Regions from separate parts of the Hydrogenophaga sp. SL48 genome, predicted to be linked through region 2. Evidence: predicted binding sites of a transcription regulator. Region 2 holds the regulator's gene; each other region holds the start of a gene.
What was found. Region 2 encodes sigma-54, which starts transcription at its own class of promoters, with help from an activator protein. Its sites were predicted from a motif close to TGGCANGNAANCTGCTTT; they were not measured.
Positions count from the first base shown of each region.

Region 1: the regulator sigma-54 is predicted to act here: its motif matches at 1,318-1,335, upstream of IM738_RS15955 (GTP cyclohydrolase II).
Region 3: the regulator sigma-54 is predicted to act here: its motif matches at 5,371-5,388, upstream of nirB (nitrite reductase large subunit NirB).
Region 4: the regulator sigma-54 is predicted to act here: its motif matches at 1,542-1,559, upstream of nifE (nitrogenase iron-molybdenum cofactor biosynthesis protein NifE).

Region 1 is NZ_CP063400.1:3,367,686-3,374,973, forward strand. It holds gene IM738_RS15955 (GTP cyclohydrolase II) at 1-1,184, opposite strand, end outside; gene IM738_RS15960 (ketopantoate reductase family protein) at 1,376-2,296, shown strand; gene ompA (outer membrane protein OmpA) at 2,335-2,991, opposite strand; gene IM738_RS15970 (sodium-dependent bicarbonate transport family permease) at 3,171-4,178, opposite strand; gene IM738_RS15975 (LysR family transcriptional regulator) at 4,272-5,174, shown strand; gene IM738_RS15980 (hypothetical protein) at 5,288-5,776, opposite strand; gene IM738_RS15985 (hypothetical protein) at 5,806-6,294, opposite strand; gene IM738_RS15990 (DUF302 domain-containing protein) at 6,456-6,863, opposite strand; gene IM738_RS15995 (cation-translocating P-type ATPase) at 7,013-7,288, shown strand, end outside.
Region 2 is NZ_CP063400.1:5,096,411-5,103,698, reverse strand. It holds gene IM738_RS24295 (THUMP domain-containing class I SAM-dependent RNA methyltransferase) at 1-776, opposite strand, end outside; gene rpoN (RNA polymerase factor sigma-54) at 921-2,564, opposite strand; gene lptB (LPS export ABC transporter ATP-binding protein) at 2,677-3,426, opposite strand; gene lptA (lipopolysaccharide transport periplasmic protein LptA) at 3,456-4,100, opposite strand; gene IM738_RS24275 (thiol:disulfide interchange protein DsbA/DsbL) at 4,237-4,875, opposite strand; gene IM738_RS24270 (SPOR domain-containing protein) at 4,951-5,631, opposite strand; gene argS (arginine--tRNA ligase) at 5,645-7,288, opposite strand, start outside.
Region 3 is NZ_CP063400.1:2,911,449-2,918,736, forward strand. It holds gene IM738_RS13770 (PepSY domain-containing protein) at 1-47, shown strand, start outside; gene IM738_RS13775 (FAD:protein FMN transferase) at 28-1,041, shown strand; gene IM738_RS13780 (3-hydroxyacyl-CoA dehydrogenase NAD-binding domain-containing protein) at 1,091-2,017, opposite strand; gene IM738_RS13785 (bifunctional protein-serine/threonine kinase/phosphatase) at 2,041-3,792, opposite strand; gene IM738_RS13790 (type IV pili methyl-accepting chemotaxis transducer N-terminal domain-containing protein) at 3,977-5,269, opposite strand; gene nirB (nitrite reductase large subunit NirB) at 5,619-7,288, shown strand, end outside.
Region 4 is NZ_CP063400.1:1,621,050-1,628,337, forward strand. It holds gene IM738_RS07835 (hypothetical protein) at 32-517, shown strand; gene IM738_RS07840 (hypothetical protein) at 616-960, shown strand; gene IM738_RS07845 (ferritin-like domain-containing protein) at 976-1,455, shown strand; gene nifE (nitrogenase iron-molybdenum cofactor biosynthesis protein NifE) at 1,600-3,093, shown strand; gene nifN (nitrogenase iron-molybdenum cofactor biosynthesis protein NifN) at 3,115-4,515, shown strand; gene nifX (nitrogen fixation protein NifX) at 4,530-4,940, shown strand; gene IM738_RS07865 (IS110 family transposase) at 4,952-6,163, opposite strand; gene IM738_RS07870 (NifX-associated nitrogen fixation protein) at 6,583-7,071, shown strand; gene IM738_RS07875 (CCE_0567 family metalloprotein) at 7,074-7,277, shown strand.

The sequences.
Region 1 (7,288 bases), 1.7 Mb from region 2:
ATCAGTTCGTCCGGGATGTTCACGCGTTCGCCGACCTCGATGCCCGAGCCGGTGATGGCGTCGTACTTCATGTTGCTCATCGACACCAGCCGGTGGATCTTGGTGATGCCCAGCCAGTGCAGCACGTCGGGCATCAGCTCCTGGAAGCGCATGTCCTGCACACCGGCCACGCACTCGGTGCGCGCGAAATACTGGTCGGCCGTGTCGCCGCCCACCTGGCGCTTGCGCGCGTTGTAGACCAGGAACTTGGTCACCTCGCCGAGCGCCCGGCCTTCCTTTCGCGAGTACGACACCAGCCCCACACCGCCGCGCTGCGCGCCCTGGATGCACTCTTCGATGGCGTGCGTGAGGTAGGGCCGGCAGGTGCAGATGTCGGAGCCAAACACGTCGGAGCCGTTGCACTCGTCGTGCACGCGGGCGGTCAGCGTCACCGACGCGTCGGCCAGGTCGCGCGGGTTGCCGAAGATGTAGACCGTCTGCCCGCCGATGGGTGGCAGAAACACCTCCAGGTCGGAGCGCGTGACCAGCTCGGGGTACATGCCGCCGGTCTCTTCAAACAGCACGCGGCGCAACACCGCCTCGGTGCAGCCAAAGCGCTTGGCAACCCCTGGCAGGTACCACACCGGCTCCACCGCCACCTTGGTGACGACGGCAGCGCCGCCCGCCGTGAGGAACTGCCCGTCGGGCTTCAGGCGGCCCTTCTGCAGCGCGTCGATCACCTCGGGCAGGATCACGTGCGCCTTGGTCACGGCGATGGTCGGGCGGATGTCGTAGCCCGCCTCCAGCTCGGTGGCGTAGGCGTCGGCGATCACCGCGCCCCAGGGGTCCATGCTGACGATCTTGCCGGGGTCGGCCCACTGCGGGTAGGGGCCGATGATGTCGGTGGGCGCGGTGTTGGTGAGGTCGGCGCGGTGCTCGCGCTTGAGCGCCCCCGCCGCCACGGCCAGCGCGCGGTACACGCTGTAGCTGCCGCTGTGGGTGCCGATCACGTTGCGGTTCGACACGTTGAGCGTGGTGCCCACCACCGGCCCGCGTTCGCGCGCGGTGGCCGCGCCCCACACGATGGGCAGCGCGCCGAACCCGCCGGAGTGCGAGGTGAGCCGGATGTGGCGCGGGTGCGGCGTGTTGGGCGACGCAGGCGCCACGGCCACGGGGGATTCCGACGACGGGGTTTCTGCAGACATGTGCACACCTTGGAAGCTTGGAAACAGCCATCGCTGGCGAACCCGCCGGAGCCGACGCGGTGTCGGCCCCGTGGCCTGAGAGGCTGAGCGTCTTTCGCGCATGCCCGAGCAACGCTCTGCCTCTGCACCCACTTTAGCAAGTGCAATGCCAACCGCAAGCCGCACATGCCCGCGCGTTCCTAAAATCACACATGGCTTCCACATCCCCTTCCCTTTCCGTTGCCGTGCTAGGCGCTGGCGCCGTCGGCTGCTTCTACGGCGGCATGCTGGCCCGCGCCGGCCACCGTGTCACCTTGATCGGTCGGCCGCAGCACGTGCAGGCCATCCAGGCCAATGGCCTGCGCATGCAGACCCTCAGCTTCGATGAAGCGGTGCCGCTGGCCGCGAGCACCGAAGCGTCCGCCGTGGCCGATGCCGACCTGGTGCTGTTCGCGGTGAAGTCAACCGACACCGAAACGGCCGGTGCGCAGATGCGCGAGCATCTCCAACCCGGCGCGCTGGTGCTCTGCCTGCAGAACGGCGTGGACAACGCCGAGCGGCTGCGCGCGGTGCTGCCGGGCGTGGACGTGGCCGCCGCCGTGGTCTACGTGGCGACCGAGATGGCCGGCCCCGGCCATCTGCGCCACCACGGGCGCGGTGAACTGGTGATCGAGCCCTCGCCCACCAGCGACGTGGTGGCCCGGGCCCTCATCGCCGCCGGCGTGCCCACCGAGGTCAGCGACAACGTGCGCGGCGCGCTCTGGGCCAAGCTCATCCTCAACTGCGCCTACAACGCGCTCTCGGCCGTGGGCCGCATCCCCTACGGCGAGCTGGTGCAACGCCCCGGCGTGCGGGACGTGATGCGCGACGTGGTCGCCGAGTGCCGCGCCGTGGCCGCGGCCGACGGCGTGAACCTCCCCGGCGACGTGGACGCCGCCGTGCGCCGCATCGCCGAGACCATGCCCAGCCAGTTCTCATCCACCGCGCAGGACCTGATGCGCGGCAAGCCCAGCGAAATCGATTTCCTCAACGGCCAGGTGGTTCGACGCGGCGAGGCGCTCGGCGTGCCCACGCCAGCCAACCGCGTGCTGTGGGCGGTGGTGAAGCTCGCGGAGGGCAGCGCGGCCGCCTGAATTTCGTGGGCGGGACCGTGACAACCCGCCCTCGGTCATCAAGGCTTCTGCGTGCCCACCACCTCGATCTCCACACGGCGGTTCTGGGCGCGACCGTCGCGGGTCTGGTTGGACGCCACCGGCTGCGACTCGCCCTTGCCTTCGGTCTTGATGCGGTCGGCCGGCACGCCTTTGCTCACCAGGTAGGCCTTGACCGCCTCGACGCGGCGAATGGACAGCGAGCGGTTGTAGGTGTCGGTGCCGATCGCGTCGGTGTGGCCCACGGCGATGACGGTCTCGACGTCGACCTTGGCCATGTCAGCGACCAGGCCATCCAGGGCGGCCTTGCCGGCCGGCTTGATCACCGACTTGTCGAAGTCGAACAGGGTCCCTGCCTGAAGGGTCATGGCCATCACCGGTGCGGGGGCCACCACCACCGGAGCGGGCGGTGCCGGGGCCGGTGCGGGGGCAGGTTCCGGTGCGGGGGCCGGCGCGGCGGCCACGGGCGGGAGCGGCTTGATGGCGCCGTCGCAGTCCGGGTGGGCCGTGGCCGGTGTCCAGTGGTTGTTGCGCCAGCACAGCTCGTTGCTGCCGTTGCGCCAGACCAGGTCGCCACCGCCGTTCGTCCAGTTGTCGACGGTCTGGGCCGCGGCGGCAGACGCCAGGGTGACCGACGCCACCAGCAGGGCCATGCGGTTGAGGTTGTGCTTGTTCATGGGGATTCCTTTTCAATGTTCACGCAAGCGTGGGGGGAAGACGTCGGCGGGTCTGTGCGCTAACCAACCGAGTGCGCTCAGTCTAGGAATCCACCCGGCGCGCGCTCATCGGAAGCCACCGCAAGTGCGTGTAGGACAACATGCCGTCCCGCCATGGCCCATCTGTGCAGCGGCACCGGTCAACCGGCCATCGCCACCTGGGTGTACAGCGGGATGCCCAGCAGCATGTTCAGCGGGAAGGTCAGCCCCAGCGACAGGCCGACGTACAGCGAGGGGTTGGCCTCCGGGATCGCATAACGCACCACCGCCGGCACGGCGATGTAGGACGCGCTGGCCGCCAGGGTCATGAGCAGCGCCGTGTCGCCCGCCGGCAGGCCGGCCAGGCGGCACAGGCCCCAGGCCAGCGCCGCATGCAGCAGCGGCGCCAGCACCCCGTACCCCAGCAGCCACGGCGAACACCCGCGCAGCCCGGGCAGGTTGCGCGCGGCCTTCAGGCCCATGTCCAGCAGGAAGAAGGCCAGCATGCCCTTGAACAGGTCGCCCGAGAACGGCTGCATCGCCTCGCGCCCCGCCTCGCCGGTGACCATGCCCACCAGCAAGGCGCCCAGCAGCAGCAATTGCGAACCGTCGGTGAACGACTCGTGCAGCAGCTTGCGCCAGTCCCCGTGCCCACCCGCGACCGCGGGCGCCGGCGCCAGCGCGGCCACGCCGCCGGCAGACACCACCAGGCCCTCGGCCGGCACCTGACGCAAGCGGTTGGCCAGCAGCACGGCCAGCACGATCGCGGGCGACTCCATCAGCGCCATGGCCGCCGCCATGTGACCGCCGTGCGCCACACCGAGCTGGTCCAGGTGGGCGGTGGCGGTGATGAAGGTCACCGCGCTGACCGAGCCGTAGGTGGCGGCCAGGGCCGCCGCGTCAAAGCCCGACACCAGGCAGCGCAGCACCGCATACCCGGCCAGCGGCACCACCACCGCCAGCGCCACCGCGATCGCGAGCCCCGCGCCCACCTGCGCGTTCAGCCCCGACGCGGCCAGCGCAAAGCCCCCCTTGAGGCCCAGCGCCATCAGCAGGTACATGGACAGGAAGCGGGAGATGGAGGCCGGGATCTCCAGGTTGGACCTGAGCAGGCCAGCGGCGGCGCCGACGACAAAAAACAGGACAGCGGGGTCGATCAGCGTGTGCAGGTTCATGGGTTTCTTTCGGAACGCCGCGATTCTGGGCATTTGTCTGCATTCCGTAAAATCGATTCTTCACCACCGATCCATCGACTTTTATCTATGACCATCACGTTCCGGCAGCTGCGGCTGTTCCTCGCGCTGGCCGACACCGGCAGCGTGAGCGCGGCCGCACGGGCGATGCACGTCACGCAGCCCACGGCGTCCATGCAGCTGCGCGAAGTGACCGAATCGGTGGGCCTGCCGCTGTACGAGGTGATCGGTCGCAAGGTCTTCCTGACCGAGGCGGGCCTGCAGCTGGCCGGCACCGCACGCGCCATCGTCGACGAGTGGGAACGCTTCGGCCAGCAGGTCAACGCCATGCAGGGGCTGACCCGGGGTCGGCTGCGCGTGGCCGTGGTGAGCACCGCCAAGTACTTCGTGCCGCGCCTGCTGGGCGGCTTCTGCGCACTGCACCCCGAGATTGAAATTTCGCTGGAGGTGCTCAACCGCGACGGCGTGGTGCAGCGCCTGCGCGAGAACCGCGACGACCTCTACGTGATGTCGCAGCCGCCCGCCGACATCGATCTGGTCGACCAGACCTTCCTGGCCAACCCGCTGGTGCTCATCGCCCCCGCCAACCATCCGCTCGCGCAGCGCCAGCGGGTCGCCCTCACGGCCTTGCAGGGCGAGCGCTTCATCCTGCGCGAGCGTGGCTCCGGCACCCGCCTGGCCACCGACCGGCACTTTGCCCAGCAAGGCTTCGAACCCGCGCTCAAGCTGGAACTGGGCAGCAACGAGGCCATCAAGGAAGCGGTGGCCGGCCACCTGGGTGTGGCCATCGTCTCGCGTCACGCGCTCAAGGACGGCGGGCTCGGCCAGGACCTGTGCGTCCTGCCCGTCAGCGGCTTCCCCATCCGCTCGCAGTGGCACCTGGTGCACCCGCGCGCGAAGCAGCTCTCACCCATTGCGCAGGTGTTCCGCCGCCACCTGCTGCAGACCGCGCCCGGCTGGGCGCCCGCCTGACCGGCCCCTATCAGCGGGGCGCCGCCTGCGCAAACCGCTCGGCCACGGGGCAGGACGACAGCGGTGAGCGGGACGGAGCGGGTGGTCTTGCCCCCTCCCAGACAGACCCGCGATCAGCGGCTCAGCGACACCGTGCTGTCTGAGTCGATGGAGGTGATCTGTCGACCTTCGAGCGTGCGCTTCACCACGTAGGTGCTGTCGCTCACCTCGGTCATCAAGGGCGCCCCGCGCATCCGCAGGGTGGAGGTCTGGCGCAGCTTGACGGTGGCCGACATCCAGGGGAATCCCGAGGGTTCCAGGCTCAGCAGCTCGTTGTTGATGTTCAGGCTCGGCTGGGTCACCCGCAGGGCGGCGCTGGCGTCCTTGAGGTGGTTGCAGAGATCTTCCTTGCCGCCCTCCACCGCCGTCTCGCCGCGCTCGGTCTGCATGCGCAGGTTCACCTGCACGTCCTGGGCGTAGGCGTCGCACATGCCGTCCGCGCCCTTCAGGGCCAGGTCTTGCTGCTTCTGCATCCAGCTCATCATGGCCGGCTCTGAAAACACGAAGCGGCTGTGGCCGTAAAACGCGGCGGCGAGCACGCCGATCCAGAACAGTTTTCTCATGGGTTCCTCTTCCTCTTGTGTGGTGGGTTTCAGCGGGGGAACGTCCCCTCGCTGCGGGTCGTCATCTTGGCGATCTGCACGGTCTTGATGGTGCGCCGCAGGACGTAGGTGGTCTCGCCCGCCTCGGTCAGCGTGGGCATGCCGGGCAGTTCAAAGCGTGTGTTCTGCCGGACCTTGACCTCGGCCGACATCCAGGGAAAGCCCGAGCGCTGAACGCTCACCAGGTCGGTGTCGGTGTGGATCTGCGGCTTGAGCAGGCGCACGGTGGCGTTTGCGGCCTTGATGTAGTCGCACACATAGGCCCTGTCGCCGTCCAGCTGCCACTCGCCCTTGGCGTGCACCGCCCGCACGCTCACTTCGGTGTCCCAGCTGAAGTCATTGCAGACGCCCTCTTTCTGCTCAAAGACCGCCTGCTCGTGCGACTCGATCCAGCGCAGCGCCCGGCTTTCCGACAACATCCAGCGGCTGTGGCCGTAAAACAGCGCCACCAGCGCGGCCAGCCAGACCAGTTTCTTCATGGTTCCTCCCTGTGGATCCCTTCTCCCTCCGAGAAGGCCGCACATTCTCGCCGAAGGCGATCCGGCCGCTTCAGGCCGGGGGGAGGAACGGATCGGGCGGGACCGCGCGGAGGCACCCCGGGCGCTTCAGCGCGGGTCAGGCCCCGGGGCGAGCGTTGCCTTCAGGGCGAAACGGCGTTCCCGCCGAGGCTGGCGCAGACCCTCCGAAGGCGCTGTTCGGCCTCGTCGGCCACGGTTTTCACGCCGGCGCCGCCGACCAGCTTCACCATGACCTGCGGGTCCAGGAAGCCGACCACCACCTGGCCGGGCTCCACCTCCCGCACGATCACATTGCAGGGCAGCAGCAACCCGATGTCGGGCACCGCCTGCAAGGCCTGAAAAGCCAGCGGCGGGTTGCACGCGCCAAGGATGCGGTAGGGCGGCATGTCTTCGCCGAGCTTGTCTTTCATCGCGGCTTGCACGTCGATGTCGCTCAGCACGCCAAAGCCTTCGGCCTTGAGCGCCTGCGTGGTCTTGGCGAGCGCATCGTCAAACGAGACGCCGCTGAGCGTGGTGGTGAATCCATACATGGGGGGGGTCCTTCCTGGGGTGGGTGGTTCGGCTCCGAAGATGGCCTTCGCGCGGCGATGCGTCTGTTCGAGACCGCACCGACCAGGCACGACGCCAACGTCAGATTCAGAATGCCATCATCGATGACTGCGTCCCCTTGAGCAACACCTTGACCACCACCCCACCCGCCGCCCCGGCACCCACCCCCGCGACACCGGCCCCTGGCAGCGGGCCTGGCCTGTCCGCGGCCGACGCGGCGCAGCGCCTCGCCGAAGACGGCCCCAACGCCCTGCCGGGCGGGCAGCAGCGCAGCCTGCTGTCCATCGCGCTCGACACGGTGCGAGAGCCGATGTTCCTCTTGCTGCTCGCGGCCGGCACGCTCTACATGGTGTTCGGCGACCTGCAGGAGGGCCTGACGCTGTTCGGCTTTGTGGTCATCACGCTG
Region 2 (7,288 bases):
TCGCGCATGCCGCGCTCGGCTTCGTCCTGGATGGCGGTCCACACGTGGGGCTGGAAGGGCAGCATCTTTTCAAACGCGAAGCGGCGCAACATGCCCGGCGGGATGTTGAGCGCGATCTGCGCGGCCTCGATCACCACCGTGCCGCTGCCGCAGCATGGGTCGTACAGCGGGGTGATGGCGTCCAGCGAGTCGGCGGCGCCGCCGTTCCAGCCGGTGGCGGCGATCATGGCCGCGGCCAGGGTTTCCTTCAGCGGCGCGTCGCCCTTGTCTTCGCGCCAGCCGCGCTTGAACAGCGGCTCGCCCGAGGTGTCGATGTAGAGCGTGAGCTCTTCGGTGGTGAGGTGGGCGTAGATGCGCACGTCGGGCCAGGTGGTGTCCACGCTGGGGCGTTCGCCGCGTTTGTCGCGGAAGCGGTCGCAGATCGCGTCCTTGATCTTCAGTGCAGCGAAGTTGAGGCTGGTGAGCGGGCTGTGCTGCGCCGTGATCTCGACCTTGATGGTCTGCTTCGGCGTGAACCAGATTTCCCAGGCGATCTCGCCAGCCGCGTTGTACAAGTCCTGCTCGCTGCGGTAGCCGCCGTGCCACAGCTGCACCAAGACCCGTTGAGAGAGTCGGCTGTGCAGGTTCAGGCGCATGGCATCGCGCCACGAGGCCTTGACGCCCACACCGCCACGCGCCTTGAAGGCCAGCGGCTCGCTGGTGATGCGCTGCACCTCGTCGGCCAGCATGTCCTCGACGCCGGCGGCGCAGGGGAGGAAGAGTTTGAGTTGGTTCACAGGAAGTACAGATGTTGAGCGCGGGTGCGTCCGCAGGTGGCGATCACGCGCGCCCGTTTCCAGCACGCACCACGGAACTGGCTTTGCCAAGCCGCGGGTGCGGCCCCCCTTGAGGGGGGAGACGCGAAGCGGCGCAGGGGGTGTTCACAGCGCCTTGCGCAAATTCGCCGGCGCGATGCGCAGCGCTTCGCGGTACTTGGCCACGGTGCGGCGCGCGCACTCGATGCCCTGCTCCTTGAGCAGGTCGGAAAGCTGGTTGTCGGAGAGCGGCTTGGCCGCCTCTTCGGCCGCGATGAACTGCTTGAGCAGCGCACGCACCGCGGTGCTCGACGCGTTGCCACCGGTCTCGGTGCCGAGGCTGGAGCCGAAGAAATACTTCAGCTCGTAGGTGCCGAACGGCGTGGACATGTACTTGGCGGTGGTCACGCGGCTGATGGTGGATTCGTGCAGGCCCAGCTCGTCGGCGATCTCGCGCAGCACCAGCGGGCGCATGGCGAGTTCGCCGTGCATGAAGAAGTTGCGCTGGCGCTCGACGATGGCGCTGGAGACGCGCAGGATGGTGTCGAAGCGCTGCTGGATGTTCTTGATGAACCAGCGCGCTTCCTGCAGGCGCTGCTGCATGGCAGCGTGACCGGCCTCGCCGCCGTTGTCACGGCCCCCGCGGTTGCCGCGCATGGCGTTGGCGTAGACGTCGTGCACGCGCAGGCGCGGCATGACCTCGGCATTGAGCGACACCTTGAAGCCGCGACCGGCGCGCGTGACGATCACGTCGGGCACGACCACGTTGCGCTCCACGTCCACGAAGCGGCGGCCCGGCTTGGGTTCCAGCCGTGCAATCAGCGACAGCCCCGAGCGCACCGTCTCGTCGTCCAGGCTGCAGAGGCCGCAAAGGCGCTTCACATCGCGCTTGGCCATCAGCTCCAGCGGCTGGCCACAGATGGCGAGCGCCGCGCGGGCGGCCGGCGAATTGCGCATCTCCAGGATCTGCAGGCGCAGGCATTCGCCCAGGTCGCGCGCGCCGACACCGGCAGGCTCCATCTGCTGCAGCCATTGCAGCGCGGTGTTGAGGCGGCCCTCAATGGCCTCGATGACCTCGAACGCCGGCTCGGCGTGGGACACGGGCGAGGCCGACAGCTGCCACCAGGCCCGCGCCAGGTCGGTCATGCGGTCTTCGAGGTACCCGTCGTCGTTGAGCGACTCGATCAGGAAATACAGGGCGGCGCGGTCTTCGTCGGAGAGGCGCAGGCAGCGCGCCTGCTCGTGCAGGTGGTCCTGCAGGCTCACGGGCACACGCGCCAGATCGGCCGCGCTGGCGGTTTCGTCGTCTTCGCCGGAGGAGCTGTTGTTGCGCGCCGGGGCGTCGCCGCCCCACTCGCTGTCATCGGGCGCCATTTCGACGGTGCCGTCGCCTTCCCAGCTCTCTTCGACCGGGCTGGCGCCTTCGAGCCGGCTTTCCAGATCGTCGGCGGGTGCGCTCTCGGACGGCGCGCTGTCGGTGCTGGACACGCGGCTGTCGAACTCGGTGGCAGCCACCGGGAATTCATCCACGGGCGAGGCCGCGTCGGCGATCTGCTCGGCCACGCTGACCGGCGCATCGGTCTGCGCCAGGCCAAAGTCTTCGCGCTCGGCCGTTTCTTCGCCGCGTTCCAGGAACGGGTTTTCGTCGAGCATCTGCTCGACCTCCTGGGCCATCTCCAGCGTGGACAGCTGAAGCAGCCGGATCGACTGCTGCAGCTGGGGGGTGAGTGCGAGGTGCTGCGAGACGCGCAGCGACAGACCTTGTTTCACAGGGCCTGTCCCGCTTGCTCGGAAAAACGATTCGCCGCCGGGCCGCCCCAAGGCGAATCAGCCCCCTTGGGGGGCAGCGAACCACACGAAGTGAGGAGCGTGGGGGTCATGCTCACATGCGGAAGTTTTCGCCGAGGTACACGCGGCGCACCTCGGCGTTTTCGACGATCTCGGCGGACGTGCCGCTGGCCAGCACGTGGCCGTCGCTGATGATGAACGCGTGGTCGCAGATGCCCAGCGTTTCGCGCACGTTGTGGTCGGTGATCAGCACGCCGATGCCGCGCGCCTTCAGAAAACCGATGATGTGCTGGATCTCCAGCACCGCGATCGGGTCGATGCCGGCGAAGGGTTCGTCGAGCAGGATGAAGCGGGGCCGCGTGGCCAGCGCACGCGCGATCTCGACGCGCCGGCGCTCGCCGCCCGACAAGGACGGCGCGGGCGAGTCGCGCAGGTGGTCCACCCGCAGGTCCTTGAGCAGTTCGTCGAGCCGGCTGTTGATCTCGGATTCACGCAGCGGCTGGCCGTCAGGCCCGTGCTGCAGCTCCAGCACGGCGCGCACGTTCTGCGCGACCGTGAGTTTGCGGAAGATCGACGCTTCTTGCGGCAGGTACCCCAGGCCGAGGCGGGCACGGCGGTGGATGGGCAGGGATTCGATGCGCCGTCCGTCGAGCAGAATCTCACCGCCGTCCGCGCGCAGCAGGCCCACGATCATGTAGAACGAGGTGGTTTTCCCCGCGCCGTTGGGGCCGAGCAGCCCCACGACCTCGCCCTTGTCCACCGACAGCGACACGTCCTTGACCACCTTGCGGCTGCCATAGGACTTCTTGAGACCCCGAACTTCCAGGCGGCTGTTCGACGCCATCCCACCCTGTGGGCTGGAGACGGTCCCCGTCACTTGCGAGGCTCGGTGATCTTGCTGCTGGGACGCAGCTTGGCTGGATCGGTGGGCACAGGCGCGGGCACATTGGCGGCCGGTGCGTCCGGAATCGGCGTGAGCATGGCGCGCACGCGGCCGGTCGGGTTGGCGGCGGTTCGGTTGGTGTCGCCACCCTTGACCGTGAACACCTCGGTCAGGCTGTTGTAGAGGATCTGGCTGCCCACGCTTTCGTCGTTGAGCTGGGTGCCACGGTAACGCCGCAACACGGCCCGTCCGGTGAACAGCACGGTTTCGGCCTTGCTGTCGTATTCGATGCGATCTCCCTCCCCTTCGATCCACTCGTCCAGTCCCTCACGCTTCTGGCGAAAGAACCCGGGCTTCTCTGGGGTGCCCACCAGCAGACCGTACTGGCTGCCCTGGGGATCCTGACGCACATCCATCTTGGCGCCGCGCATGACGATGGTGCCCTTGGTCAGCACGACGTTGCCCGTGAACACGCTGGTCTGGCGCGTGTCTTCGTAGCGCAGGGCGTCGGCCTCCACGTTCATGGGTTTGTCTTTGTCGGCTTTTTCCGCCCGGGCAGCGGAGGACAGCGTCAGCGCGAGGACCGCGACAAACAACCAGGCAGAAGGACGGTGGGGCGTGGTGTGTTGGGGCATGGCTTTGGGGAGGGCACAAATCTTGCATTCATTGTAGCGGTGCAAAACACGTTTCGCTGCCTCGGCGTGAGTTTGTTCCCCACCTGAAAGCACAAGGCCCGCAGACAGCGGGCCTTGTGCGCGTGGACCGAAAAGCTCAGCCCTTGCGAACCTCGGCGATCAGCGTGTCGGCGACCAGCAGGGTGCGTGGACCCTGGCCGCCCACGTAGAAGCGCCCGGCGACGCCCAGTGCGGGCGTGCCTTCGACCTGGTAGGCGTCCTGAAGACCGATCGCCTTTTCACCCAGCTTGGCCGCGGCACCGTTGAAGATGCCGGTGAACTGGTCGCGGTTCACGCCCTGCTTTTCCACCCAGGCCAGGATGGCCGGTGCGGTGGTCAGCGGCAGGCGCTCTTCGTGGATCGCCTTGAACACCTTCTCGTGCAGCTTGTCGACCAGGCCCATGGCTTCCAGCGTGAAATACAGGCGCTGCATCGGCACGAAGTTCTGGTTGAAGGCCACCGGCATGCGACGCACGTTGACGTGGGCCGGTTTGCGTTTGACCCATTCGTTGAAGACCGGCTCGAAGTTGAAGCAGTGGATGCAGCTGTAGGCAAAGAACTCCACCACCTCGACCTGCCCTGCGGGCGATTCGGTCAGCGCGGGCTTGGCCAGGCGCACAAAGTCCTTGCCCTCCTGGAACGCGACGCGCTGGGCGAGCGCGGGCGTCAAACTCATGCCGGCCGCTGCGGCGGCGCCGACAGAGAACAGGCTGCGGGAAAAAACTCGACGGTCCATGTGGTCAAACTCCTTGAAAGGGTGTGTTGGGGCTGTGTCCAAAGCGAAAAGTTCCGTGAGCCGGCAGCACCAGCGTCAGCGTTGCACGCGCACCAGCGCGGCCTCCACCCCGTTGACCTCCAGCTGCTCGCGGGTGGCGTCGGCCATCGACTTCTGGCCGAAGGGGCCCATGCGCACACGGTAGACGGTGCGCCCCGCCTGCTCGCGCTCGCTGACGCTGGCGTCCATGCCCAGCATCGCCAGGCGCGCCTTCTGGGCCTGCGCCTCTTCGGGTGACCTGAAGGCCCCGGCCTGGACGAAATACGCGAACGGATCGGCGCCCGCCGCAGCCGGGTCGGCGGCAGCCCCGGTCTTGGACTTCATGAGATCACCCAGCGGATCGGCTTCGGGCTTGGCCGTGGCCGCATCGGCGGGTTTGGTGGCGCCGGGTTTGGCCGGATCGGTCTTGGTGGCGCTCGCGTCCTTGTCGGGTGGCGTCTGCTCGGGGGTGGACGGCTGCGGCGCCACAGGGGGCTCAGGCAACGGCGCGGGTTTGCCCGCCAGGCCAGCGTTCGGGTTCCAGCCCTTGTTGCGTTCGGCCTCGGCCGCGTCCTGCGCCGGTTTGCGCGACACGCCCCGGTCCACGAACGGCACGGGCACGCGGGTGACGTACACCGCCACCGACAGGGCCACGCCCAGACCGACGAGCAGGCCGACCACGAAACCCGTGAGGGTGCCGCCGTGGTGCTTTCTCGCCTGCGTAGCTTGAAGTTTCATGGGTGCTTTCAATTCACATCTTTTGCGGTGCGCTCACGCCGAGCACCGCCAAACCATTGTGCAATACCTGCGCGGTGGCAGCGACCAGCGCCAGACGGGCCTTTTTCACGGCCTCGTCGTCCACCAGGATGCGCTCGGCGTCGTAGTAGCTGTGGTAACTCGCGGCCAGTTCGCGCAGGTAGAAGGTCACGTCGTGCGGCGCGAAGTCGCGTGCGGCGTCGCTGAGCATGGCCGGGTACTTGGCCAGCAACAGCATGAGCGCCTGTGCCGCCGGGCTGTCCAGCGGCGCGAGGTCCACGTCCTTCAGCGTCGCCACATCGCCGCCCCAGGCCGCGAGCACGGAGCAGATGCGCGCGTGGGCGTACTGCACGTAATACACCGGGTTGTCGTTGTTCTTCTGCACGGCCAGGTCAACGTCGAAGGTGTATTCGGTGTCGGGCTTGCGGCTGAGCAGGAAGAAACGCACCGCGTCCTTGCTGGTCCATTCGATCAGGTCGCGCAGGGTCACGTAGCTGCCGGCGCGCTTGCTGATCTTCACCTCTTCGCCGCCGCGCACCACACGCACCATGGTGTGCAGCACGTAGTCGGGGTAGCCCTGGGGGATGCCCACGCCAGCGGCCTGCAAGCCGGCGCGCACGCGCGCAATGGTGCCGTGGTGGTCGGTGCCCTGGATGTTGATGACCTTGGTGAAACCGCGCTCCCACTTGGCGATGTGGTAGGCCACGTCGGGCACGAAGTAGGTGTAGGTGCCGTCGCCCTTGCGCATGACGCGGTCCTTGTCGTCGCCGTACTCGGTGGACTTGAGCCACAGCGCGCCGTCGAGCTCGTAGGTTTTGCCGGCGTCCACGAGTTTCTTCACCGTCGCGTCCACGCGGCCGCTGGTGTACAGGCTGGACTCCAGGTAGTAGTGGTCGAACTTGACGGCAAAGGCCTGCAGGTCCAGGTCCTGCTCGTGGCGCAGGTAGGCCACCGCGAACTGGCGCATGCCGTCGAGGTCTTGCGCGTCGCCGCTGGCGGTGAACTCGCGGTCGTCGGACTTGACGGTCTTCTTCGCCAGGAAATCGTTGGCGATGTCCTGGATGTAGTCGCCGTTGTAGAACCCCTTGCTGGCCGGGTTCTCGGGGTCGGTCGGCCAGCATTCGTCACCCGGCTTGAAGCCGTTGACACGCAGTTGCGTGGAATGGGCCAGGGTGCCGATCTGCACGCCCGCGTCGTTGTAATAGAACTCGCGGTGCACGTCCCAGCCCTGGGTCTGGTACAGGCTGCAGATGGCGTCGCCCAGCGCGGCCTGGCGACCGTGGCCCACGTGCAGCGGGCCGGTTGGGTTGGCCGAGACGAACTCGACCATCAGTCGCTGACCGTTGCGCGGCTGTTGCCCGAACGCCTCGGCGGCGTCGAGGATTTCACGCACGGTCTGCTGCTTCGCGGCCGGCTTGAGGCGGATGTTGATGAAGCCCGGGCCGGCGATGTCGATGTCGGACACCCACCGCTGGTACGCCGGCTGGGCCAGCAGCGTGGCGCGCAGGGTTTCCGCCAGCTGGCGGGGGTTGAGCTTGAGCGGCTTGGCCAGCTGCATGGCCGCGGTGCAGGCGAAATCGCCGTGCGCGGCCACCTTGGGTGATTCAAAAGCCGCGCGGGCGCCCGCGCCGGGGGACAG
Region 3 (7,288 bases), 2.2 Mb from region 2:
TATCGACGCTGAAAGCCAAGGAGCGTTATGCCGAAGATGTCTTCTGAGCCCCATGAACACGCTGCGGCCTGCCAGCGCACCACCCTGCACGGCCCGACCATGGGCACACGCTGGTCTGCCACGGTCGACGCCGACCACACCATGGACCTGACGGCCTTGCGCCAGGACCTCGCCGCTGCGGTGGAGCAGGTGGATGAGCAGATGTCGCCCTGGAAACCGGACAGCGACCTCATGCGCCTGAACCGCGCGCCCGTGGACGAATGGGTGGACCTGCCCGCTGACATCCTGGAGGTGCTGGACTGCGCGCTCGATGTCCACCGACTGAGCGCGGGTGCATTCGATCCGTGCGTGGGGGCGCTGGTGGATGCCTGGGGGTTTGGTGCGGTGCGCGATGCACCCGACGCGCAAGCGATCCGGGCCGCACGCCAGTCCACACCGCTCCCTGCGCACGGACGCCTGGAGCTGGACAGGCCCTCAGGCCGCGCCCGCAAGCGCGCCACCTTGCAACTCGACCTGTGCGGCATTGCCAAGGGCTACGCGGTGGACCGCATGGCCACCGTGCTGCAACAGCACGGTGTGCGGCATGCACTGGCGGCGCTGGATGGTGAGCTGCGCGCCGTGGGCGCTCAGGCCAGCGGCGTGCCCTGGGCTGTGGCGCTCGAACGCCCGGAGCCCGGGCGCCGCGCGGTACACGGCGTCATCGAGCTGGAGGATCTGGCGGTGGCCACCTCGGGCGACTACCGACGCTACCTGGACGTGGGCGATGCGCGCCTCACGCACACCATGGACGCACGCCGCTGCGCCCCCGTGAACAACGGCGTGGCATCGGTCACCGTGCTGGCGCGCACCTGCATGCACGCGGACGCCTGGGCCACGGCCCTGCTGGTGGCGGGTCCCGACGAGGGTCTGGCCATGGCACAGCGCATGGGTCTGGATGTGCTGTTCCTGCTTCGCCGTGCTGAAGGTTTGATGGAGGTGGGGCTGGGTCGTTTTGGCAGACCCAGTGGTACCACGCCTTCGGAGCGTCCCGTCCCCGGATAGAGGCACAGGCCCCGTCTCGGCCTGGGACAGGGGATCACAGGGGCGTGCTTCATGGCGGGCCATCATCCGGCGCCACCCCCAGCACCTCGAACGCCGCCCGCAGCCGCAACTCGTACTTGCGCTTGAACTCGGCCACCTCGGCCGGTGTCCAGCGCTCGAAGCCGGCGCCCTGGTTCATGCCGGTGCGGCCCTGTTTCACGAGCTCGGTCACGCAGGCGGGAGGCGCATCGATGTTGGAGAGGCTGGGGTAGACGGCCGCGCCCGAGACCACATGGGTGTCCCAGCCCGACATCTCTTTCTGCGCCATGGGGCCGATGGCGGCGTAACGAAAGCCGAAGCCGAAGCGCACGGCGTCGTCGATGGCCTGCGGGGTGACGATGCCCTGGTCCAACAGCGAGAGCGCTTCGCGCATGAGCGCGTGTTGCAGGCGGCTGATGAGCAGGCCGGGGATGTACTTCTTGATCAGCGTGGTCTTCTTGCCGGTGGCCTCGATCAGGCGGCACACGGCTTCGGCCAGCGGCGGGCGGGTGTGCGCACCGAGCGCCACCTCGACCATGGGCACGATGTGCGCGGGCATGGAGTAGTGCACGTTGAGCATGCGGTCGGTGGTCTGCAGACCGGCCGCCATTTGATCGATGCCGTAGCCCGAGCTGTTGCTGCCGATGGGGATGTGCGCGGGCACGCGGTGGTCGAGCTCGGCGAACAGCGCCTGTTTGGCGGCGAGCTGTTCGGGGATGGTTTCGATGACGAGGCCGACGCCGCTCCACTCGTTCCAGCTGTCCACCAGGCCGGCGCTGATCTGGCCGGTCACCCCGGACGATGGCAGGTTGGCGGCGAGCGCGCGCACGGCGGGCAGGCGGGCCTCGACGGCGGGCAACTGGCGGCCGAGCACCACCACGTCGTGCCCCGCCGCGATGAAGATGGCGGCGATGCCGGCGCCCATGTGGCCCGAGCCGATGATCACGATGTTTTCCATGGAGGTGCTCCGAACGAGGCGCGTTATTTGGGCAGAAACAGCAGCCAGTAGACCAGCAGCAGGTTGAACAGCACGCTGAAGCCCAGCAGCAGCTTCCACAACATGGTGGGGTCGCGGTGCAGCAGCGCCGAGGCGGGCGGTACGGTGAGCGGGCGCGAGGCGCCGCGCTCCAGCGCGAGCAGGAACTCCTCGGCGGTCTCGAAGCGCTGGGCCTTGTCGCGCGCCACGGCCTTCTGCAGGACGTGGTCGAGCCAGATCGGCACCTCGGGGTTGTGGCGACTGGGGGCGGTTGGGTCGCGGTAGTAGCGCCCGAGCTGGTAGGGCAGCACCTCGCCGTAGGGCAGCTTGCCGGTGAGCAGCTGGTAGAGCGTGACGCCGAGCGCGAAGAGGTCGCTCTGGGCGTCGGGCAGCTCGGGTTCGCCTTCGGTGGCGCCGCCGCCGGCCTTGCTGTGGTGGCCCCACTGCTCGGGGTTGACGAAGCTGGGCGTGCCGGCGTGCAGGCGGCGCATGCTCTGTGGCTCGCGCCCGCTCAGCGCCACACCGAGGTCGAGCACGCGCAACACGCCGTCGTCGCCCAGGTGCAGGTTGGCGGGCTTGATGTCGCGGTGGATCACGCCCTGGCGGTGCAACAGGCCGAGCACGCGCAGGGTCTGCATGGCGGCGCTCACGGCCTGCACCGGCCCGAGCTTGTGCTGCTGGTCGAGCAGCTGCTGCAGGGTTTCGCCGCTGTGCCAGTCGTACAGCAGGTAGCAGGCGCTGCGCGGCCGGCGGCTGGGCAGGTGGTCGTGGATGGCCACCAGGTGATCGGCCGCGCGCGACGACATCATGCGCTTGGCGAGCCAGGCTTCGTGCGCGAGCATGGCTCGTTCGTCCTGGTCGTGGGCGCGGGCGGGGTGCAGTGTTTTCAGGGCGTAGAGCGCCTGGCTCGCCGGGTCGCGCACCTGGTAGAGCAGGTTGATGCCGTTGTCGGCCACGGTGGCGGTGACGGTGAGACCGTCGATGACTTCGCCGACCTTGAGCTTGGCCGGGATCGGCAGGCTCTGCGCGGCGCGGCCGGCGTCCTGCAGGTTGGGGTCGAGCAGGCCCTGCACGCGCACCACCATGGCGGTGACGTTGTCGTCGCTGCCGGCAGACAGCGCCTCGGCCACCAGGCGTTCGGCGGCGGCCTGGGCATCGGCCTGGGCCGCGCACTCGGCGAGCTGGCGTTCGCGCAGTTTGCCGTGCACGCCGTCGGTGAGCATGACAAAGGTGTCGCCCACCTGCACATCGCCCTGCAGGTAGTCCACCACGAGGTGGTCCTCCAGCCCCACAGCGCGCAGCAGCTGGTGGTGCAGGTCGGGGTGGTTGACGACGTGGTCGTGCGTGAGCAACACCATCTGGCCCTCGCGCAGCAGGTAACAACGCGAATCGCCCACATGGGCCACGGTGTACGACTGGCCGCGCAGCACCAGCGCGGTGAGCGTGGTCAGGCCCATGGCGGGCTGGCGGCGGCGGTTGATGCCGGCGAGCCAGGTGTTCTGTGCACCAATGATGCGATCGAGCGCGACCGTGGTGTCCCAGGTTTCGGGCGTGTCGTGGTAACTGCGCACCAGGCTGGTGACCGTCGTCTGCGCCGCCTCGCCGCCCATGCCGCCGGTGCTCACGCCGTCGGCGATGGCGACGATGGAGCCCATGTCTTCCTGGCCCTCTGGCGGCAGCATGGCGGCGCAGAAGTCCTCGTTGGATGCCTTGCGGCCGGTCTGGCACACAAAGCCGATGTCAAGTTGAAAAGCCATGCACCAACGTTAGCAAGAAAAGTGCCCAAACTTGGTGCAACCCTTCAATGCAGCCGGAGCGTGAGTCCGTGTGCATGAAGCCGCGCCAACCCAGGGACACCGCCGGGCCGGCTTTGCCGGACGGCTGGTGTCGCCCCCCAGTGGGGGGTGACGCGCTGCAAGCGCGGCGCAGGGGGCGTCCTGTCTACCCCATGAGCATTTGCATGCTGCGTTCGTATTGCGCCGAGAGTTGCTCAAAGTCGTCCAGCAGGCTTTCGCTGGCCGCCGCCAGGCCTTCGAGGCGCAGCAGGCGGTCGCGCCCGGCCGGGCGGCGCACGTGGTCGGCGCCGGCCACCACCTGCTGCCAGCCCTGCGCGGCGGACTCCAGCGTGCGGCGGATCTCGGGCGTGGAGAGCGGCAGGCCGTTCAGGTAGGCCAGGCCCTGCTCGAACGCCTGGCGCGCGGCCTCCCCGTCGGCCTGGTGCTGCGGTTGTTCGGCCGTCTCCAGCACGCCGAGCAAGGCCGCCTTGGCGAAACGCTGCGAGAGCATGCGCTGGCGCCCGGCCATGTTGAGCATGCGCAGCGGGGCCACGCTGCCCGCGCTCTCCAGGCTGGCGGTCAGGCGCTCGGCGTCCTGCAGCAGGCGCTCGGCCAGCGCGTTGATGGGCGCGAGCTGATCGGGCGCGGGCTCGGCCTTCAGCGCCTTCTTCAGCGCCTTCCAGGTGGCCACCACCTGCGCGAGCAGGTCGCCGAAGGTGGGTTGTGAGAGGTTTTTGCCGAGCAGGGCCAGGTTGGCGTCGATGCGCCCGGCCGAATCGGCCTGCAGCGCCAGGTGGTGCGCGGCCTGCACGCCCGCCAGCCGCAGCAGCCAGTGTTTGACGAGGCGCTGCGAGAGCATGCGCAGTTGCCCGGCGCGGTTGACCCCCTCGGCGAAGTGGGCCGACTGGATGATGTGCTGCGCCACCTGCCCGAGGCGCTGGTTGCTGTGCATGGAGGCGGTGCGCAGGATCTCGAAGGCCGCGTCGTCCGACACCTGGCGCGCACTCATGAGGATGCCCTTGGCGCGCTCCACGGCCTTGCGCTCCTCGAAGCGGGTGGACACGTCGCGCAGCTCTTCGAGCAGGGCCTGCTCGCGTTTGAAGCGCGCTTGCGCGAGCTGCATGAGCGGGCGCAGGCGCTGGGCGCCGTAGCCGTTGACCACCCAGGCGTGCACGCCCGAGGCCACCGCGCGCTCGATGTGGGCGGCGTCGCCGTCGGCGGTGAACACCAGCACCGGGCAAGGCGCCACCGAAGCCAGGGCCTTGCAGGCCTCGAACCACGCCTCATCGGGCAGGGGCAGGTTGGCCACCACCATGTCTGGTGCATGGCGCACCACCTCCCGCACCAAATTGCTGCCGGCGCCCTGCACCGCCACCACCTCGGCGCCCACGGACGCGAGGTCGTTCACCAACGGGGTCGAGCCCTGGGGACCCGCCAGAAAAACCAGCACAGATGTCATATGAATCAAGGACTTGAAGCAGCCACACCGGGTTCCATGCAAGGCGCGCGCCCGCTGCACACGGCACCCCGCGGTGCCGTCCCGGCCAGCGCCGGATCATATGGCACAGCTTTTGCATTGTTCGTGGTGAGCGTGACGAAGCGCTCGACCCCGACCGCAGCGTCGGGGCTCTGCATACAACGACGTGTGCAGCGTGATACCGGACTTGCAACTTGGCAAGCCTGGCCTTGGCCAACGGCCATTGAAACCCTTTTCCTCTGACCTTCCCTGGTGCCACGGCGCCTGCGCGTGATCGCGCTCGCACACCGCATGCACCCAACCCAAGTGATCCGCAACTGGAGTAGCCGCAATGAAGAAATCCAAATTGGTGATGGTGGGCAACGGCATGGCCGGTGTGCGCACGCTCGAAGAGCTGTTGAAGATCGCGCCCGAGTTCTACGACATCACCGTGTTTGGCGCGGAGCCCCACCCCAACTACAACCGCATCCTGCTCTCGCCGGTGCTCGCCGGTGAGCAGACGCTGGAAGAGATCGTGCTGAACGACTGGTCCTGGTACACCGACCACGGCATCACCCTGCACGCGGGTTTCAAGGTGACCGAGGTGGACCGCATCAAGCGCATCGTGCACGCGGTCGGCCCCGGCGGCGAGAAGGTGTCGGCCGAGTACGACCGCCTGATCATGGCCACCGGCTCCAACCCCTTCATCCTGCCCATCCCCGGCAAGGACCTGGAGGGCGTGCTGGCCTACCGCGACATCGCCGACACCCAGGCCATGATCGACGCCGCCAAGACCTACAAACACGCGGTGGTCATCGGCGGCGGCCTGCTGGGCCTGGAAGCGGCCAACGGCCTGATGAAGCGCGGCATGACAGTGAGCGTGGTGCACGTGGCGCCCTGGCTGATGGAGCGCCAGCTCGACGACGTGGCCGGCAAGATGCTGCAGGCCTCGCTGGAAGAGCGCGGCATGAAGTTCCTGATCGGCGCGCAGACGCAGGAGCTGGTGGGCGACCAGGACGGCGGCAAGGGCGGCCGCGTGAAAGCCATCCGCTTCAAGGACGGCACCGAGCTGCCGGCCGACCTGCTGGTGATGGCCGTGGGCATCCGCCCCAACACGGCGCTGGCCGAAAGCATGCGCCTGCACGTGAACAAGGGCATCGTGGTGAGCGACACCATGCAGACCATGACCGACGCACGCATCTACGCGGTGGGCGAATGCGCGGCGCACCGCGGCATCGCCTACGGCCTGGTGGCGCCGCTGTTCGAACAGGGCAAGGTGCTGGCCACGCACTTGGCCGAGTTCGGCATCGGCCGCTACACCGGCTCGCTCACCTCGACCAAGCTCAAGGTCACGGGCATCGACCTCTTCAGCGCCGGCAACTTCACCGGCGGCGACGACACCGAAGAGATCGTGATGAGCGACCCCTCGGGCGGTGTCTACAAGAAGCTGGTGATCCAGGGCGACAAGCTGATCGGCGCCTGCCTCTACGGCGACACGGTGGACGGCAGCTGGTACTTCAAGCTGCTGCGCGACGGCCGCAGCGTGGCCGACATCCGCGACAAGCTGATGTTTGGCGAGAGCAACATCGGCGACGTGGGCCACCAGGGCCAGAACAAGGCCGCCGCCATGAAGGACAGCGACGAGGTCTGCGGCTGCAACGGCGTGACCAAGGGCACCATCTGCAAGGCGATCCGCGACAAGGGCCTGTTCACCCTGGACGAGGTCAAGAAGCACACCAAGGCCAGCGCGTCGTGCGGCTCGTGCACCGGCCTGGTCGAGCAGATTCTCATGTTCACCGCCGGCGGCGACTACTCGGCCACGCCCAAGCTCAAGGCCATGTGCGGTTGCACCGACCACGGCCACGAAGCGGTGCGCGAAGCGATCCGCACGCCGCTGGCCGACGGCAGCAAGCTGCTGACCACCGCTGCGGTGTTCTCGCACCTGGGCTGGAAGACGCCCAACGGCTGCGCGAGCTGCCGCCCGGCCATCAACTACTACCTGATCAGCACCTGGCCCAAGGA
Region 4 (7,288 bases), 2.0 Mb from region 2:
CCCTGATCCCCCACAGCCCACGGAGAAGACCATGATCTATGTGGTGGAAATGCCCGAACAAGCCGCCCCGCGCGCCTGGTTCGCCTACGACGAGGCCGACTTCGCCCGCAAGGTCGAGGCTGGCGATCCGCTGCAGCCCTGGGAAATTTTTGACACGCTGAGCGCGCGCGAACTGCTCAGCGACATCGGCCACGAATCGGTGGACGCGACCGCGCGCGAGCGCTACCCGGCCATCTGTGCGCTCGGCGACAGCCACGGCTGGGACGCGGCCCTGTACCGCGCCGACCACCTGCTCGGCAGCGGCGTGCTGAGCGCCGAGCCGGTGAGCGAGGCCGCGGCGTTCGAAGCCGCGCTGGCCGCACGCGGCGGGCTCACCTGCGTCTACCGCGGCGACCGCGACGCCATCGGCGCGTTTGAAGGCGCCGACCCGCGCATTGCCGGCAAAAACCACTGGCACGCGCGGCGCGCGCTGTACGAACAGCTGGTGGCGCTGGAAGTGCTGGCCGACGACAACTGACTGACGCGTGGCCGTGAAGCCGGGGTGCACCGAAACCACCTTCTCCATCTTGTTGCCAGACCCCTGGTTTTCTCCTTGCACACACCATGATCGCCCGCATGCAATACCTGATCCTGCAGAACAGCGGCGAGGTCATGGCGCGCCTGCTCGCTGAACTGCAGGGCGAGGACGAGCTGTTCGCCAGCGCCAACACCCTGGCCTGTGTGGAGATGCATCTGCTGCGCATGGCGCAGACGCTGGCGCACTGGCCGGAGCCGCTGCGCCTGCGCCTGGTTCAGCTCGACTGGCACGGCTGGGCCCGCCTGCAGGACCTGCTGGAGAGCGACGGCCAGCCACGGCGCGAAGAAGTCTGGTACGGCATCCACGCCCTGGTGCCGGCCACCCTGGAACTGATCGCCCAGCTGCGCCACAAAGAGCCGGTCTGGTTTGAATTGGGTTTTTGACCGAAGGAACACATCATGGAATCCGTAGAAGAATTTCTGGCCCACACCATCCAGCTGGAGAACGAAGCCGCGCTGCGCTTCGGCCAGCTCGCCGACGCCATGCGCACGGCCGGCAACACCGAGGTGGCCCAGCTGTTCCGCCAGCTGGCCGACTACTCGCTGCTGCACCTGGGCGACGCGCGCGAGCGCGCCGGTTACCGCAACCTGCCCACGCTGGCCGAGGCCGACTACCAGTGGCCCGACATCGAAAGCCCCGAGGCCGCCGCCATCTGGGCCGCCGACCCCTTCATCGGCATCGAGCAGGCCTTGCAGGTGGCACTCGACGCCGAGAGCGCCGGCCTGGCGTTTTACGACAACGTGCTGCAGACCACGACCGACCACGAGATCAAGGTGCTGGCGAAAGAGTTTGTGGAAGAGGAAGCGCAGCACGTGGCCGAACTCGAGCGCTGGATTGCCTTGCACCGCACGGGTGAGAAGCTGCCGCTGGGTCGGTAGGAACCACTGTCGCAAAGCGCCCGCGACATTCCCTTCAAACCCGCCATTGCGCTGAGCAAAACGACCTGAAAAGGGTGAAAAAGGCCTGGCACCCAACTTGCAAAGAGGCTCACAACCCACCCTCTGCACCGTCTGGAGTCCGCCATGTCTGTATCGCTCAAGGCCAAGATCGCTGAAGTGTTCGAGGAGCCCGGCTGCGACATCAACCAGGGCAAGAGCGAGAAGGAACGCAAGAAGGGCTGCACCAAGCAGCTCTCGCCCGGCGCCGCGGCCGGTGGCTGCGCCTTCGACGGCGCCAAGATCGCGCTGCAGCCGGTGGTCGACGTGGCCCACCTCGTGCACGGCCCCATCGCCTGCGAAGGCAACTCCTGGGACAACCGGCACAGCGCCTCGTCGGGCTCCACCATCTACCGCAGCGGCTTCACCACCGACATCAACGAGCTCGACGTGATCTACGGCGGTGAAAAGCGGCTGTTCAAGTCCATCCGCGAAATCATTGAAAAGTACGACCCGCCCGCGGTCTTCGTCTACCAGACCTGCGTGACCGCGCTGACCGGTGACGACATCGAAGCCGTGTGCAAGCGCGCCGCCGAGAAGTTCGGCAAGCCGGTGATCCCGGTCAACGCGCCCGGCTTCGCCGGCCCCAAGAACCTGGGCAACAAGCTCGGCGCCGAGGCCATCCTCGACTACGTCATCGGCACCGTCGAGCCGGAGTTCACCACGCCCTACGACATCAACATCATCGGCGAGTACAACCTGGTGGGCGAGCTGTGGCAGGTCAAGCCGCTGCTCGACGCGCTGGGCATCCGCATCCTCTCGTGCATCTCGGGCGACGGCCGCTACAAACAGATCGCCAGCGCCCACCGCGCCAAGGTCAACATGATGGTGTGCTCCAAGTCGATGATCAACATCGCGACCAAGATGGAGCAGCGCTACGGCATCCCGTATTTCGAAGGTTCGTTCTACGGCATCAGCGACATGAGCGAGACCCTGCGCCAGATCGCCAGCCTGCTGGTGAAGCAGGGCGCCGATGCCGAACTCATCGAACGCACCGAGCGCCTGATCGAGGTGGAAGAAGCGCGAGCCTACAAGCGCATCGCCGAATACAAGCAGCGCCTGCAAGGCAAGCGCGTGCTGCTGATCACGGGCGGTGTGAAGTCCTGGTCGGTGGTGGCGGCGCTGCAGGAAGGCGGCATGGAGATCGTCGGCACCAGCGTCAAGAAGAGCACCAAGGAAGACAAGGAAAAGATCAAGGAGATCATGGGGGAGGGTGCCGACGCCCACATGATCGACGACATGACGCCGCGCGAGATGTACGCGATGCTCAAGGAAGCGCGCGCCGACATCATGCTCAGCGGTGGCCGCTCGCAGTTCGTGGCGCTCAAGGCGCGCATGCCCTGGCTCGACATCAACCAGGAACGCCACCACCCCTACGGCGGCTACGAGGGCATGGTCGAGCTGGTGCACGAAATTCACCGCGCGATCTTCAACCCGGTGTGGCAGCAGGTGCGCATCCCCGCGCCCTGGGGTGACGACGGCGAGAGCCTGGGCGCCGTGACGCCGACCGTCACGACCGATCACCTGAGCGGCATCGCGGCCAAGGCCATGGGCCTGGAGCCCGAAGAAATCCCCGCCTGACGCAACCCACAGGAAACCACCATGGCCCGCGTCGTCGAATCCAAAAAAGCCTGCACCGTCAACCCGCTCAAGATGAGCCAGCCGCTGGGCGCGAGCTTTGCGTTCCTGGGGCTGGACGCCTGCATGCCGGTGATGCACGGGTCACAGGGTTGCACCTCGTTCGGTCTGGTGCTGCTGGTGCGCCACTTCAAGGAAGCGATCCCGCTGCAGACCACGGCCATGAACGAGGTCACCGCCATCCTCGGCGGCTACGAGAACATCGAGGCGGCGCTGCTCAACATCCGCAAGCGCGCCGCGCCCAAAGTGATCGCGATCTGCTCCACCGGCCTCACCGAGACCAAGGGCGACGACGTCGACGGTTACCTGGTCACCGCGCGCCAGCGCCACCCCGAGCTGGCCGACACCGAAATCATTTACGTGTCCACGCCCGACTACGTGGGCGCGTTTGAAGACGGCTTCAAACACGCCATCACCGCCATCGTGAAATCGCAGGTCAAGCCGCTGCCGGTGGTGGCACACCAGGTCACGCTGCTGCCCGGCAGCCACCTCACGCCGAGCGACATCGACGAGCTGCGCGAGATCATCCAGGCCTTTGGCCTGAATCCCATCGTGTTGCCCGACATCTCGGGCTCGCTCGACGGCCACATCGCGACCGACTGGCGCGGCACCACCCTGGGTGGCACGACGCTGGAGCAGATCCGAAGCGCTGGCGCCTCGGCCTTCACGCTGGGCATCGGCGAGCAGACGCGCGAAGGCGCCGAGGCGCTGGAGACCATCGCCGGCACGCCGCTGGAGATCTTCGAGCGCCTGACCGGTCTGGCCTGCAACGACCGTTTCCTGCAGCGCCTCTCGTTGCTTTCGGGCAAGCCCGTGCCGGCCAAGTACCGGCGCCAGCGCAGCCAGCTGCTCGACGCCATGCTCGACGGCCATTTCTACACCGGTGGCATGAAGGTCGCCATCGCTGCCGAGCCCGACCTGATGCTGGCCCTGGGCGGCTTGCTGCACGAGATGGGGGCCGAGCTGACCTGCTGCATCAGCACCACGCAGTCCAAGGCCCATGCGCTGCTGCCGGCCGATCAGGTGCTGCTCGGTGACCTCGAAGACCTGGAGATCGCGGGCAAGGACTGCGACCTGCTGGTCACACATTCGCACGGCCGCCAGGCCGCCGAACGCTTGAACAAGCCGCTGCTGCGCGTGGGCTTTCCGGTGTTTGACCGCGTCGGCAACGCGCACAAGGTGAGCGTGGGCTACCGCGGCAGCATGAACCTGATCTTTGAAATCGCCAACCTGATGATCGAACGCATCGCCCACCACCACGCGGGCGACTGGCCGATCACGCCTGAAGCGCAGTTGGCAACCAAGCGCTTGGACCAACGCAACGACCCCCTCCCATCAACCCCACTGGCCGCGGCCAGCGCCTGACCCAGGAGTCCACCATGAAAATCGCCTTCGCCACCCAGGACAAGGAGCGCGTGGACGCGCACTTCGGCTGGGCCAAGAGCATTGTTGTCTACGAGATCGGGGCCGCTGGCCACCAGTTTGTCGAGAGCTTCGAGTTCGGCGACAAGCTCGAAGAAGACGGCGACGAGGACAAGCTCGCCCCAAAGCTCGAAGCCATCAAGGACTGCGCGATCCTCTACGTGGCCGCCATCGGCGGCTCGGGCGCGGCGCGTGTCGTGGCCATGAAAATCCACCCGATCAAGGTGCCGCAACCCGAAAACATCGCAGAGATCCTGGACAAGCTGCAGATCGTGCTGCAAGGCACGCCACCGCCCTGGCTGCGCAAGGCCATGGCCAAGGACAGCGAACGCGCATTCGATTTTGAAGACGACGAGGTCACCCCATGAGACACCCTGTGTCAACCCCCCGCCATTTTGAGCATGGTTTGAAGCCCGCCGTGGACGGCGGGGTCGTAAGGTTTGCGGTCGATCCAGGCGCGCCAGATGACACGCAACCAGGCGCGGCTGAGGATGCGGATGGCGTGAGGGTGGTCGCAGCCTCGGCCACGCGCGTTCGCATAGACGTCGGCGGCCCATGCGCTGGCATGGCGGGAGTTGTCGGCCAAGGTGGTCAGGGCACGGCGCAGCCGGTGATTGCAGGCCCAGCGGAAGGTCACGGCCTTGTGCTTGCCCGAGGCGTAGGTGACCGGTGCGACGCCGGCCTCGGCGGCCAGGTGTTCGTCGGAGTCGAAGCGCTCACGCACGCTGCCCAGCTCGGCCAGAATCTGTGCGGCACAGATGCGCCCGGCGCGCGGGAAGCTCATGAGGATGCGGCCATCGTCGCTGGCGCCCACCTGGTGCTCGATGCGGCCCGACAGCAGCCGGATTTGATCGACCAGTGTGCTCAGGGTGCGCGCCAGACTGCAGACGAGTTCGCCCTTGGCGTCCATCTCCAGCTCGCCCAAGCCAACGGCTGGGGCCTGCCTGAGCCGTTGCAGCAATTCCTCGGCGCTGCGCCGGCCGCAGTAGGCGTGCTGGGAGCAGAAGGCGGCCATGCGCTTGGGGCCAAGCCGGCTGGCCACCTCTGGCGTCGGGTAGCGCTGGATGAAGGCCAGCGCGATGGGCGAGTCCACATCGGCGAAGATCTCGGCGGCACCGGCCCAGTACGACTCCAGCAGGGCGCGCAGTTGGTTGGCCAGTTGCACGCGGGTGGCCACCAGGTCATCACGGCCGCGCACCAAGGCACGCAACGCGCGGATCTCGTCGGACTGCGCGGCCAGCGGTTTGAAGCGGTGGCCGTCGGTGCGCAGCAGGTCGGCCAGCAAGTAGGCGTCAGAGGCGTCGGACTTGCCGCCGTGGCTGCGGTAGCGCGGCCGGCTGGCCTTGACGGCGTTGGGGTGGATGGGCACGACTTCGAAGCCGGCCTCCACCAAGGCGTCGACCAGCAGCCCGGAGGGACGCTCGATGGCGATGCGCAGCACGTGCAAGGCGCGCAGCTGGCGCAAGAGTTCACGCAAGCCGTCGGCATCGTGCGCGACCTCCCACTGCTTGCAAACGGCGCCGCGCTCGTCGATGACGCACACGGCGTGGGTTTGGCTGGCCCAATCCAGCCCGGCGAAGATGGAATTCATAGACAAACTCCTGCAAGTTGCGGTATGACTGGCCGTGCCGGAAGCCCACGCGGGACGCTCACTGATCGGCGCTCACACCCTGAGGTCAGTGCGGCGCAACACCCTGTAGCCCGTCTGGGTCTTCCGGCACCTTGCAGGCTGCGGGTCTCATGCGGGCCGTCGTACGGCGAGCGCCGCAGGCAGTCACTGCAAGGGCACGGAAGTCAATTCGAACGATCCGCCTGGACACGGCAACACGTCAAACACGGGTTGCCCACCGCGGCGCTCGGTCGGTTCGTCGCAAGCGCCGACCAACCGCCACCGTGGACAACCCTGCACCGCCTTTCATCCAACGGGGAAGAGAGGGTAGTCCAGTGAGCGCCGCGCCGGGCCGTTCCCAAGCAAGCTCGCACCGCAGCCCGCAGGGCGAAGGTACTTCAATGAACGCCACCGCCACCCCCGAACTCGCGCCCGAAAGCGACGAAGCTTTTCTCACCACGCCTTTCGTGCAGCAGCTGATCAAGCAGATGCGCGCGCAGGACACGCACGGCAGCTGGGATGGCAAGACCGACCTGCAGTTGCTCAAGCCCTTCATCCACACCGTGGAAGAGCGCCGCGCCTTGCCCATCCTGGGCGACCCGGACCCCGAGACCCTGTGGCACCTGGAGATCTTCTACAACGCGATCGCGGTCGCGATCGAACGCGAGACCGGCCAGATGGTCTCGCCCATGATGAAGATGAGCCACGAAGGTTTTGGCCGCATGGTGCTGATCGCCGGCCGCTTGGTGGTGGTCAACAAGCAGCTGCGCGACGTGCACCGCTTCGGTTTTTCTTCGCTGGCCAAGTTGTCCGACGCCGGCAGCAAGTTCCTCACCGAAGCCGTCGCGATGATCCGCGAATTTCCCGCCGTGGCGCAATACGGAGCATGACCATGAGCACCGAAGCAGACGAACTCAAGGCGCGCCTGAAGAAGGCCAACGCCCAGGCCACGCAGGCCAAGATGGACTTGCACGACCTGTCGGAAGACCTGCCCACGGGCTGGGAAAACATCCTCTCGGTGGCCCAACGCGCCCACGACACGCACGCCCTGCTGATGGACCTGCGCAAGGCGGTGGCCGCGGCCACGCCGACTTGAAGGAGAACGGC